DNA from 3 places in the Pseudomonas sp. DNDY-54 genome. Region 3 is predicted to be linked to each of the others. Evidence: predicted binding sites of a transcription regulator. Region 3 holds the regulator's gene; each other region holds the start of a gene.
The links. The regulator sigma-54, encoded in region 3, starts transcription at its own class of promoters, with help from an activator protein. The targets are predictions, from matches to a motif close to ANTGGCATNNANNTTGCTNT.
Positions count from the first base shown of each region.

Region 1: nirB (nitrite reductase large subunit NirB) is a predicted target of sigma-54. The motif match lies at 1,177-1,196, and genes of this name have one in related genera.
Region 2: fliD (flagellar filament capping protein FliD) is a predicted target of sigma-54. The motif match lies at 1,498-1,517, and genes of this name have one in related genera.

Region 1 covers NZ_CP082271.1:1,936,947-1,940,224, reverse strand. Annotated here, with positions in the region: gene K4O48_RS09135 (aldo/keto reductase) at 1-814, opposite strand, end outside; gene nirB (nitrite reductase large subunit NirB) at 1,422-3,278, shown strand, end outside.
Region 2 covers NZ_CP082271.1:172,313-175,590, reverse strand. Annotated here, with positions in the region: gene fliS (flagellar export chaperone FliS) at 1-118, opposite strand, end outside; gene fliD (flagellar filament capping protein FliD) at 115-1,473, opposite strand; gene flgN (flagellar protein FlgN) at 1,961-2,401, opposite strand; gene flgM (flagellar biosynthesis anti-sigma factor FlgM) at 2,398-2,673, opposite strand; gene K4O48_RS00820 (flagellar export protein FliJ) at 3,199-3,278, opposite strand, start outside.
Region 3 covers NZ_CP082271.1:3,403,152-3,406,429, reverse strand. Annotated here, with positions in the region: gene rapZ (RNase adapter RapZ) at 1-34, opposite strand, end outside; gene ptsN (PTS IIA-like nitrogen regulatory protein PtsN) at 155-619, opposite strand; gene hpf (ribosome hibernation-promoting factor, HPF/YfiA family) at 626-934, opposite strand; gene K4O48_RS15855 (RNA polymerase factor sigma-54) at 1,018-2,526, opposite strand; gene lptB (LPS export ABC transporter ATP-binding protein) at 2,675-3,278, opposite strand, start outside.

The DNA of each region.
Region 1 (3,278 bases), 1.5 Mb from region 3:
CATGGCCGCGGGCTGCTTCGGCAAGGTGAAACCAGGTGGGCGTATCCAATTGCAGGTGCACACCGTTAAGGGCTTCTTCAATCCTTTCCCAGCGCAGACTGCCGAGAATCGGGACCGGACAACCCGGCAACTTGCGCACCCAGGCAAGCGCGACCTGATTGGCCGTGGCGCCGAGCGCATCACCCGCCTCCTCCAGCACGGTCTGCAGCGCTGGCACGAAACGGCCACCCGCCATCGGCGACCAGGCCAAGACCTGTAACCCCTCTGCCTCAAGGCCGTGCAAACGGCCATCCCACGCATAATCTTGAGCCTGCAAGGACAGCTCGATCTGATTGCAGCGTAGCGGCAGCTCGCGCGCCAGGACCTGACACTGCAGCAGCTCCGCATTGGAGACGCCCAGCCAGCCGACCTTTCCGCTGCTGACCAGGTCATCCAGCGTCCGGGCAACTTCGTGAATGCGCAACAAGGGGTCGGGCCGGTGCAGCAGAAAGCCGTCCAGACGCTCGACGCCGAGCCGCTTGAGTGTGCCTTCGACCGCTTCGACGAGATGGGTCGCCTCGGTGTTGTAATGCTTGACCTTCCACCGCGAGCGATCCTGATCGGCAGGCACGATATCGGCCTTGCCGATCAACTGGATCTGTTGACGCAACGCCGGGCTCAGTTTCAACGCAGCCCCAAAATGCGCTTCGCACTCACCGCCACCGTAGATGTCGGCATGGTCGAAGCCGCTCAGGCCGCGCTCGACACAACGCTCGATAAAGCTCAGCAAGTCCTGCGGTTGTGCCAGCTCGGGGTATTGCATCAGCCGCATCATGCCAAGCAACAGGGGTTGTTCGATGACCTTGTTCACGTGATCTCCGCGATTCGTCAGTTGATAAAGCCAGCAGCAGGATAGGCACGCTGCCATCGGCAAGTCGTGTACTGACCGACTACCGGGGCGCAACGTTCGGCTCGGGCCGAAACGTTTGCCATATCGCCCCAAATAGGGGAACCGGTCTCTTGCACCGCACCCTTCTGGGTCGGTGCCGCGCCTCAGCAAGCGGAAACGGATGTGAGGGCTGTGGGAATCATTGGTGGGCTGAAGCCCACCCTACGGTAGACGGAGGTTGCGTAGGGTGGGCTTCAGCCCACCAGTTCCTAGCAGCGGTTCCCTGGACGCTGCCACCTGCACCCACCACTGGCATGCAACCTGCTATGTCACCTTCAACACCTGCCGACCGATTCGGCAGAGCTTCCCGCGGTCAACGAAGACCATCAGCCACACATGGCACGGGACGGGTGCAACGGGCAACGTCGCTCGCACATCACCCCCACATTCCATGAATACCAGGCAAAGGCGCCTGGAGCTGCCCGACAGCTCCAGGCGCCTTTTTTGTTTTTGTACGACGACGCCGTAGCGCGGCATCGACGGAGGACCAGGCATGAACGCAATCATCACCCCGATCAAGAGTGAAACATTGATCGTGATCGGCAACGGCATGGTGGGACACCACTGTGTCGAGCAGCTGATCGAGCGCGGTGCGCTGAGCCAGTATCAGTTGCACGTGTACGGCGAAGAGCGCCAGCGTGCCTACGATCGCGTTCACCTGTCCGAGTACTTCGGTGGCCGCGATGCCGACTCGCTGGCCATGTGCGAAGCGGACTATTACGCCACTCACGGCGTGCATATGCACCTCGGCGTGCAGGTGCTGGAAATCGACCGTGAGCGCAAGGAAGTGGTCACCCGCGAAGGCCGCCAGCCGTACGACAAGCTGATCCTGGCCACCGGTTCCTACCCGTTCGTACCGCCGATTCCAGGCGCCGAAGGCAACTCGCGTCTGGTCTACCGCACCCTGGATGACCTTGACGCCATTCGCGCCGCCGCCAGCAATGCCAAGCGCGGCGTGGTGGTCGGCGGCGGCCTGCTTGGTCTGGAAGCGGCCAACGCACTCAAGTCGCTTGGCCTGGAAGCCCATGTCGTGGAGTTCGCTCCACGCCTGATGCCGGTGCAGCTGGACGAGGAAGGCGGTAAGGCGCTCAAGGCCCGTATCGAGGCGCTGGGTGTCGGCGTGCATCTGTCCCGCGCTACGCAGGAAATCGTCATCGGTGAGGAATACGCGTACCGGATGAACTTCAACGAGGGCGCTGATGGTAGATGTGAGTATCTGGAAACCGACCTGATCGTCTTCTCCGCCGGTATCCGCCCGCAGGATGCACTGGCCCGCAGCGCCGAGCTGGAAATAGCACCGCGCGGCGGCGTGGTCATCGATAACGACTACCGCACCAGCGATCCGTCGATTTTCGCCATCGGCGAGTGCGCATCCTGGAACGGCATGGTCTTCGGCCTGGTTGCGCCCGGCTACACCATGGCGCGTAACGTCGCAGCCCTGCTCACCGGCGAGCCACATCAGCCTTTCAGCGGCGCCGACATGTCCACCAAGCTCAAGCTGCTCGGCGTCGATGTCGGCTCCATCGGCGATGCACACGCCGCCACGTCAGGCGCCAAGAGCTACCGTTTCATTGATGAAGCGAATGCGAGCTACCGCCGTCTGGTGCTGTCCGAGGACGGCAAGCGCGTCATCGGTGCTGTGCTGATTGGCGACAACAGTTATTACGACACCCTGCTGCAGTACGCGCAAAACGGCATCAAGCTGCCGGCCGATCCGTCCAGCCTGATCCTGCCGCTGTCCGATGGCGCACCGACGCTGGGCGCCGACGCCCTACCCGACACCGCCACCATTTGCTCATGCCACAACGTTACTAAAGGCGCGGTGTGCTGCCAGGTCGACGCCGGAATCACCGACCTCGGTGAGCTGAAAGCCGCGACCAAGGCCGGCACCGGCTGCGGCGGTTGCAGCGCGCTGCTCAAGCAGGTCTTCGAACATGAGCTGACCGCCCGTGGCGTGGAGGTCGACAAGAGCCTGTGCGAGCACTTCGCCCACACCCGCCAGGAGCTGTACGGCATCGTCCGCGTCGAGGGCATCATCAGTTTCAATGAGCTGCTGGCCAAACACGGCCGCGGCCACACTGGCTGCGACATTTGCAAGCCGGCGGTAGGCTCGATCCTCGCGTCCTGCTGGAACCAGCCGATCACCGATCCAGGCCTGATCCCGCTGCAGGACACCAACGACACCTTCATGGCGAACATGCAAAAGAACGGCACTTATTCGGTGGTGCCGCGCATCGCCGGCGGTGAGATCACGCCGGACAAGCTGATCGCCCTCGGTGCCGTCGCCAAGAAATATGACCTTTACACCAAGATCACCGGCGGTCAGCGCATCGACCTGTTCGGTGCTCAG
Region 2 (3,278 bases), 1.2 Mb from region 3:
CGAGCAGGCCGTCCATCAGCACCAGCACCAGCTCATAAGGCGACGCGGAGGCGGCACGCGCCTCAAGGTCTACGGAGCGGTAGCTGTCATAACTGTCGTTGGGGTGATAGCTGTTCATGAGAACAATCCGTTAGCTTGCGATGGGGTTGGCATCGAGAACATTCCGCTGGTCTGCTCCATGCTCTGCATGGTTTGCATCATGGTGGTGAACTGCCGGAGGTAGCGGCTGTAATGGGTGTCGTACTGCTGCTGAAGGTTTTCGAACTGTTCGTCGATGCGGCGCAGGCTCATGTCCAGCGTGTCCATGCGGTTCTTCAGCATGCCGTTGGTGCTGCTGGTGTAGCTGGCGACCGTCTTGTCGATGCTGTCGAGCAGGTTGTCCTTGCCGGTGAACAGCGCCTCGAAACCTTCCGGATCGTTGGCCACGGCGGCCTCAAAACGCGTCGCGTCGATGGTCAATTTGCCGGTGCGGTCAGCGCTGATGCCAAATTCGATCAGGCTCTTGCCGCCAAAGTCGGTGCGCAGCAGGCCGTTCAGCCGGCTCTCGATGGAGCGAATGCTGGAATCACCGGCCAGCGCGCCACGCTTGGCGCTCTCGCCGCCGCTGGCGGTCAGCGAGTCGAAGCTGGTCATCAAGGCATTGAAGGCATCGATAAAGGTCTGCGCCTTGGCCTTGGTGCCGGCTTTGTCCTGGGCGATCACCATGTTCAAAGCCTGCTCGCCGGCTGTGTGGGTCTTAGTGAACGTCACGCTGACGCCCTCGATCACGTTATCGAAGGTGTTACTGGAATTAGTCAGTAGCATGCCCGTCTCGCCACCGAGACGAACCTTGGCGTCCTGAGCTTTGGTCAGTTCGAGCTTACTGGTAATGGAGGCGTCCAACCCGGCACTGGTGCCAGCGGTAGTCAGCGTAATCGCATTGGACGCGCCGGTCGCTTCACTGGACAACACCAACGAGACCTCCCCGTTGCTGCGCACCAGGGTCGCTTGCGTACCAGTGTTGGCTGCATGATTGTTAATGGCCGCCGCCAGTTCTTCCAGCGACTTACTACCATCACCGTCGCTGTCGATGGTGCTCAGGTCGATATCGAATGAAGCGCCAGCCTGGCCTATGGTGAGCTTCCCGGCGCCGATGTCGGCCGAGGTGAGCCCATTTAGCGCGACTTGATGGGCGCTGGCCAGTTGCTCGGTAAAGAAGTCGTAGCTGCCCGGCTGCGCCGTCATGCCAACGGTGGCAGTGGCGTAACCCTCCTGGCTGGAGGTCGCGCTATTGGTCAGCATGCTCGTCGTGCTGCTGTTGAGCTTGGTGATGGCCGACTTGAACGTAGTCAACGACGTGCGCAGCGAACTCAGCGCGTCGCGCTGAGCCTTGTAGCGTGATTCGTTACGGTTAAGCCGATCCAGCGAACCCTGGACTTCGTAAGTGGCCAACTGCGTCGACATCTGTTGTACGTAATCGGAATTTATAGCCATGACCATCCCCTCTTGGATTCTTGTACAGCAAGTTGGATGCCAGTTCTGAAAGCCCCGTATTACGGGCACTTCAGCCAGCAGCATGCAGAAAAAAGGCTTCCGCTACGCGACGCGACAAGGAAACGGGGAAACGCCGTTTCCGCCTGCGCGACGGGCGGAACATCTCTCTGTAAAGGCGACGTCAGAGGCGAGGGAGTTAAAGCGGAGAAGGAAAAGGATTAATTCTTTTCCAAGCAACTGAATAAGTAGCGCCCGCGCCGGCGCAAGTCGGGTCCGCGAAGCGGCGCGATGTGGCAATGCTGGCTGCGGCAGGTCGAGATTCGGGATTGACGTTGGGAATGCTGACGCTTGGAGCCCGTCACGTAGGATGGATGTCGCTTTTCACATCCACCGCTCCGCCCGTGAGGCCCTACACGCTGCCCCGCATCACAAGGCCAGCGCGACGTGCGTTGTTCAGGGTGAAGAGGGAACGTCGAAGGACTGAGCGTCAGTACGCTTGAGGCGAATAGAGCCGGGCGTCTTGCCCACCGGCGAGCAGCTGCTGAAGGATGTCGTGGTGCATGGCGAGCAGCTTGCCGTTGTGCTCGTTGAATTGCTGACACTGCACAGCGAGATCACCGACCTGCTGCCAGTGCTGCTGCAGCGACTCACCGCGCCCGCCCGAACAGCTGGAGAGCAGGCGGCGCATGCCGACACCCGTCGGCTCCAGCCGGAAGGCAGCCAGGACCTTGCTGCGGCGCTGGGCGCGCGCGGCAATGGCTTCGACGCGAACGGTGATCTGCAGATTGATACGGTCGATCTCAGGCACATCGCGTTCCAGCAGGCGGCCGTAAAGCGCCTGCATCAGCTCGCGCAGGGCGAGGTAATCCCCGCAATCCTGCTGCAAATCGTCATCGACGACGGCAAGCAGTTTCTCGCGCTGGCTCACGCATCGCTTCCGCGGTGATAGCTGAGCATGCTGCTCGCCAGCTCGCCCACGTCGGTTGAGATTTCACCGCGCTGCAGGGCTTGCTTGATCGCGGCGACGCGGTCGAGATCGACCTCGGGCATGGCGCGCAGGGCGTCGTGCATCTGTTCCAACGGCAGGCTCTCGGCTTGACGTGCGGCTGGCTGAGCAGCCGGGCGAGCGGCGACCTGACGGGCCGTTGAAAGCTCGGTAGGTGTGACGGAGGCGGGCTTGAAGTGCCGGCTGATTTCCATGATTTTCGTTCCAACTCGGTGGTTACTGCCTAACAAGCGACCGCTCGGGCGGAAACCTTAAATGTTTTTTTGCCGGGGGTGACGGACGGGACCCTTATTGATCCTCACATCGGCGGCTGGCTTGGCCACCACCCCTCACCCCAACCCTCTCCCCGCAAGCGGGGAGAGGGGGCTGGCCGTGCGGGTTATCGACGGCGTGATCAACACGACGCCTTGCCTGTTTCGACTGTCCCACGACGGCGGCGTCCAGTGGTGACACCTAAGTTGACGATCGCTTGCAGGGATTCTGGCGCCGCAAACTGCGCCAACGGGTCAGTGCTTCTGGCAGCTCCCGCCAGCGAGGCGCGAGCGGCCTCGACCAGATCTTGCCTGCCTTACCTTGGGCAGCAACTCCGGTCTGGCCTCCACGCCCCTCACCCACTCCGCTATCACGCCGTACACGCCCCCTCGCCCCTCCGGGGAGAGGGTTGGGGTGAGGGGCCGGGGCCGAGCGAACACGTAAACGCCACACCCACCACCCATTCGTTAGGCAGTCTGATTGCGCCACCAGGTCTGAGCCGCCAAACCATCCTGAATTTTCTGCTCCTGCGCCAGCAGCAGTTGCT
Region 3 (3,278 bases):
ACCCGGAGCGACCGCTGACGATGATCAGGCGCATGCAGTGGGTGGCACGAAGGCCAAGATGCCTCGCTTGAGGCTGCTTGGGAGAGATGAGCGTTGGCAGGTTTGGGGCACGTGTCTCTTCCTCACTCAGCGTGGGCGGCAAAACACCGCTCTGCTAGCGACCGCTTTGAATATCGACAATGGCTTGATACAGATCCTGCCCCGACGTGGCCTGCCGCAGGCGTTCACGCACCTCTTCGCGGTCCAGCATGCTAGCAATCTGACGAAGCAGTTCGAGGTGCTCGTCGGTGGCCGCTTCGGGCACGAGTAACACAAACAGCAGATCGACGGGAGCGCCGTCGATGGCATCAAAGTCTACTGGCGTGTCGAGCCGCAGTACGGCACTGAGGGGCGATACACAGCCAGGCATACGGCAATGAGGAATGGCAATGCCATTGCCGAAGCCGGTTGAGCCAAGCTTCTCGCGGGCAATGAAACTCTCGAAGATAGTCTGCGAGTCCAGATCGGGGAGATCCTGGCCGAGCACCTTAGCGATCTGTTCCAGGACGCGTTTCTTGCTACCACCCGGGACGTTCACCAAGGAACGTCCGGGGGTCAGAATGTTTTCGATTCGGATCATGATGGGTCAGCGAGCAAGTAAGCCCTGGTTATGGTCGAGCTGTTTTTCTTTGTGCTTGATAAGTTGCCGGTCAAGTTTGTCGGCAAGCAAATCTATGGCCGCGTACATATCGCTGTGTTCGGCGTTGGCAATGACTTCGCGTCCGGCTACATGCAGTGTGGCTTCGGCTTTCTGCTTGAGCTTTTCGACCTGAAGGATCACTTGGACGGCAATGATGCGGTCGAAATGTCGCTCCAGTCGGTCGAACTTCTCCTCAACGTAGTCACGCATGGCTTCTGTGATTTCTAAGTGAAGGCCAGTGATGTTGATTTGCATACTGCATCTCCTTTTCTGCCACTTGCGATTCGGCGGGCTAAAACGCCCGCCACCGAAAGAAATCGAACAAGTCGCCTGGGCATCTACATCAACCGCTTGCGCTCGCTGGATGGTGCAATACCGAGTGATTCGCGGTATTTGGCGACGGTGCGGCGTGCAACATTGATACCTTGTGCCTCCAGTAGACCAGCGATCTTGCTGTCGCTCAATGGCTTTTTAGGGTTTTCCGCGGCGACCAGCTTCTTGATGATTGCCCGTATCGCTGTGGACGAGCATTCACCGCCTTCGGCTGTGCTGACATGGCTTGAGAAGAAATATTTCAGCTCGTAGATGCCGCGCGGGGTATGCATGAATTTCTGCGTTGTGACCCGCGAGATCGTCGACTCATGCATCCCTACTGCCTCCGCGATATCGTGTAGCACCAGCGGTTTCATGGCTTCATCCCCATGCTCGAAGAAGCCGCGCTGGTGTTCGACGATCTGCGTGGCAACCTTCATCAGCGTCTCGTTGCGGCTTAGCAGGCTCTTGATAAACCAGCGTGCCTCTTGCAGCTGGTTGCGCATGAAGGTGTTGTCAGCGCTGGCATCGGCGCGTTTGACGAAACCGGCGTACTGCGCATTGACACGCAGGCGGGGCATGGCATCCTGATTCAGCTCAACCAGCCAGCGGCCGTTGTGCTTGCGAACGATCACATCGGGTACAACGTATTCCGGCTCACCCGCTTCGATTTGCGAGCCGGGTCGCGGATTCAATGTCTGGATCAGATCGATGATCTGGCGCAGCTCGTCTTCTTTGAGCTTTAGGCGGCGCATCAACAGGCTGTAGTCGCGACCGCCGAGAATCTCCAGGTGATCACTCACCAGCCGGAGTGCCTCGCTTAGCCAGGGAGTTCGCTCGGGAAGCTGGCGAAGCTGCAGTAACAAGCACTCTCGCAAATCCCGCGCCCCGATACCGGCCGGTTCAAACTGTTGGATGCGGCGCAGTACAACCTCCACCTCATCGAGCTCGATTCCCAGTTCTGGATCGAATGACTCAAGCACCTCTTCAAGGGTTTCGTCGAGATAGCCCTGAGGGTTGATGCAGTCGATCAGGGTGGCGGCGATGAGACGATCGGTGTCGCTCATGGGGGCGAGGTTGAGCTGCCAGAGCAAATGGCTTTGCAAGCTTTCGCCCGTTGAGGTCCGGCTGGTGAAATCCCATTCGTCGTCGTCACTGCTGGGCAGGCTGCTGGCGCTCGTCTGGTAGATATCTTCCCAGGCGGTATCTACGGGCAACTCTTCGGGGATGCGGTCCCCCCAGTCGCCTTCCTCGAGGTTCTCCACCGTATTGATGGGCTCCTCATAGTGAGCGTCTGGTTCGGCCGTCTCGGTGGAGGTGCTCTCTGATTTTTTTTCGACGGACTCCGCCATTGGATCGGAGTTGTCGAAGTCGTCTCCATCCTCTTCGCGTTCGAGCATCGGGTTGGAGTCCAGCGCTTCCTGAATCTCCTGCTGAAGATCGAGGGTGGAGAGCTGGAGTAATCGTATGGCTTGTTGCAGCTGCGGAGTCATCGTCAGCTGCTGGCCCATCTTCAGGACTAGCGATGGTTTCATGGCAGAGGACTTCGAACCTTATTTGCCGGCGCAACCGCGCCTGTTCCGATTTCGCTGGCGCAGCTGGCGCCAACGTAAGCAAATTATATGCCTGCTTGAGAAGCCTTTGCCTAGCCCTAGACGACCGTCTCGGTGGAAAAAAGCAGGATCAGAGTCTGAATTCGTGTCCGAGGTAAACTTCTTTGACCAGTTGATTGGCCAGGATCGTCTCTGCATCACCTTCGGCAATCAGTTGACCATCGTTGACGATGTAAGCGGTTTCGCAGATGTCCAGCGTCTCGCGGACGTTGTGGTCGGTGATAAGCACACCGATTCCTTTGGCCTTGAGGTGGTGGATGATCTGCTTGATGTCGCCAACAGAGATCGGGTCGACACCGGCGAAGGGTTCATCCAGGAGAATGAACTTGGGTGCGGTAGCCAACGCGCGGGCAATCTCGACACGACGCCTTTCACCACCAGACAGGCTCATGCCCAGGCTGTCGCGAATGTGATGAATATGAAATTCCTGCAGCAGGCCTTCCAGCGCCAGCTGTCGCCCGTTGCGATCAAGATCCTTGCGTGTTTCAAGGATCGCCATGATGTTGTCGCTCACGGATAGCTTGCGGAAAATCGAGGCTTCCTGAGGCAGGTAGCCAATTCCAGCCCGAGCGCGACCGTGCATGGGCAAATGCGTGACATCCTGGTCGTCGATCAGTACCCGACCCTGATCAGCCTTGACCAGGCCGACAATCATGTAGAAGCACGTGGTCTTG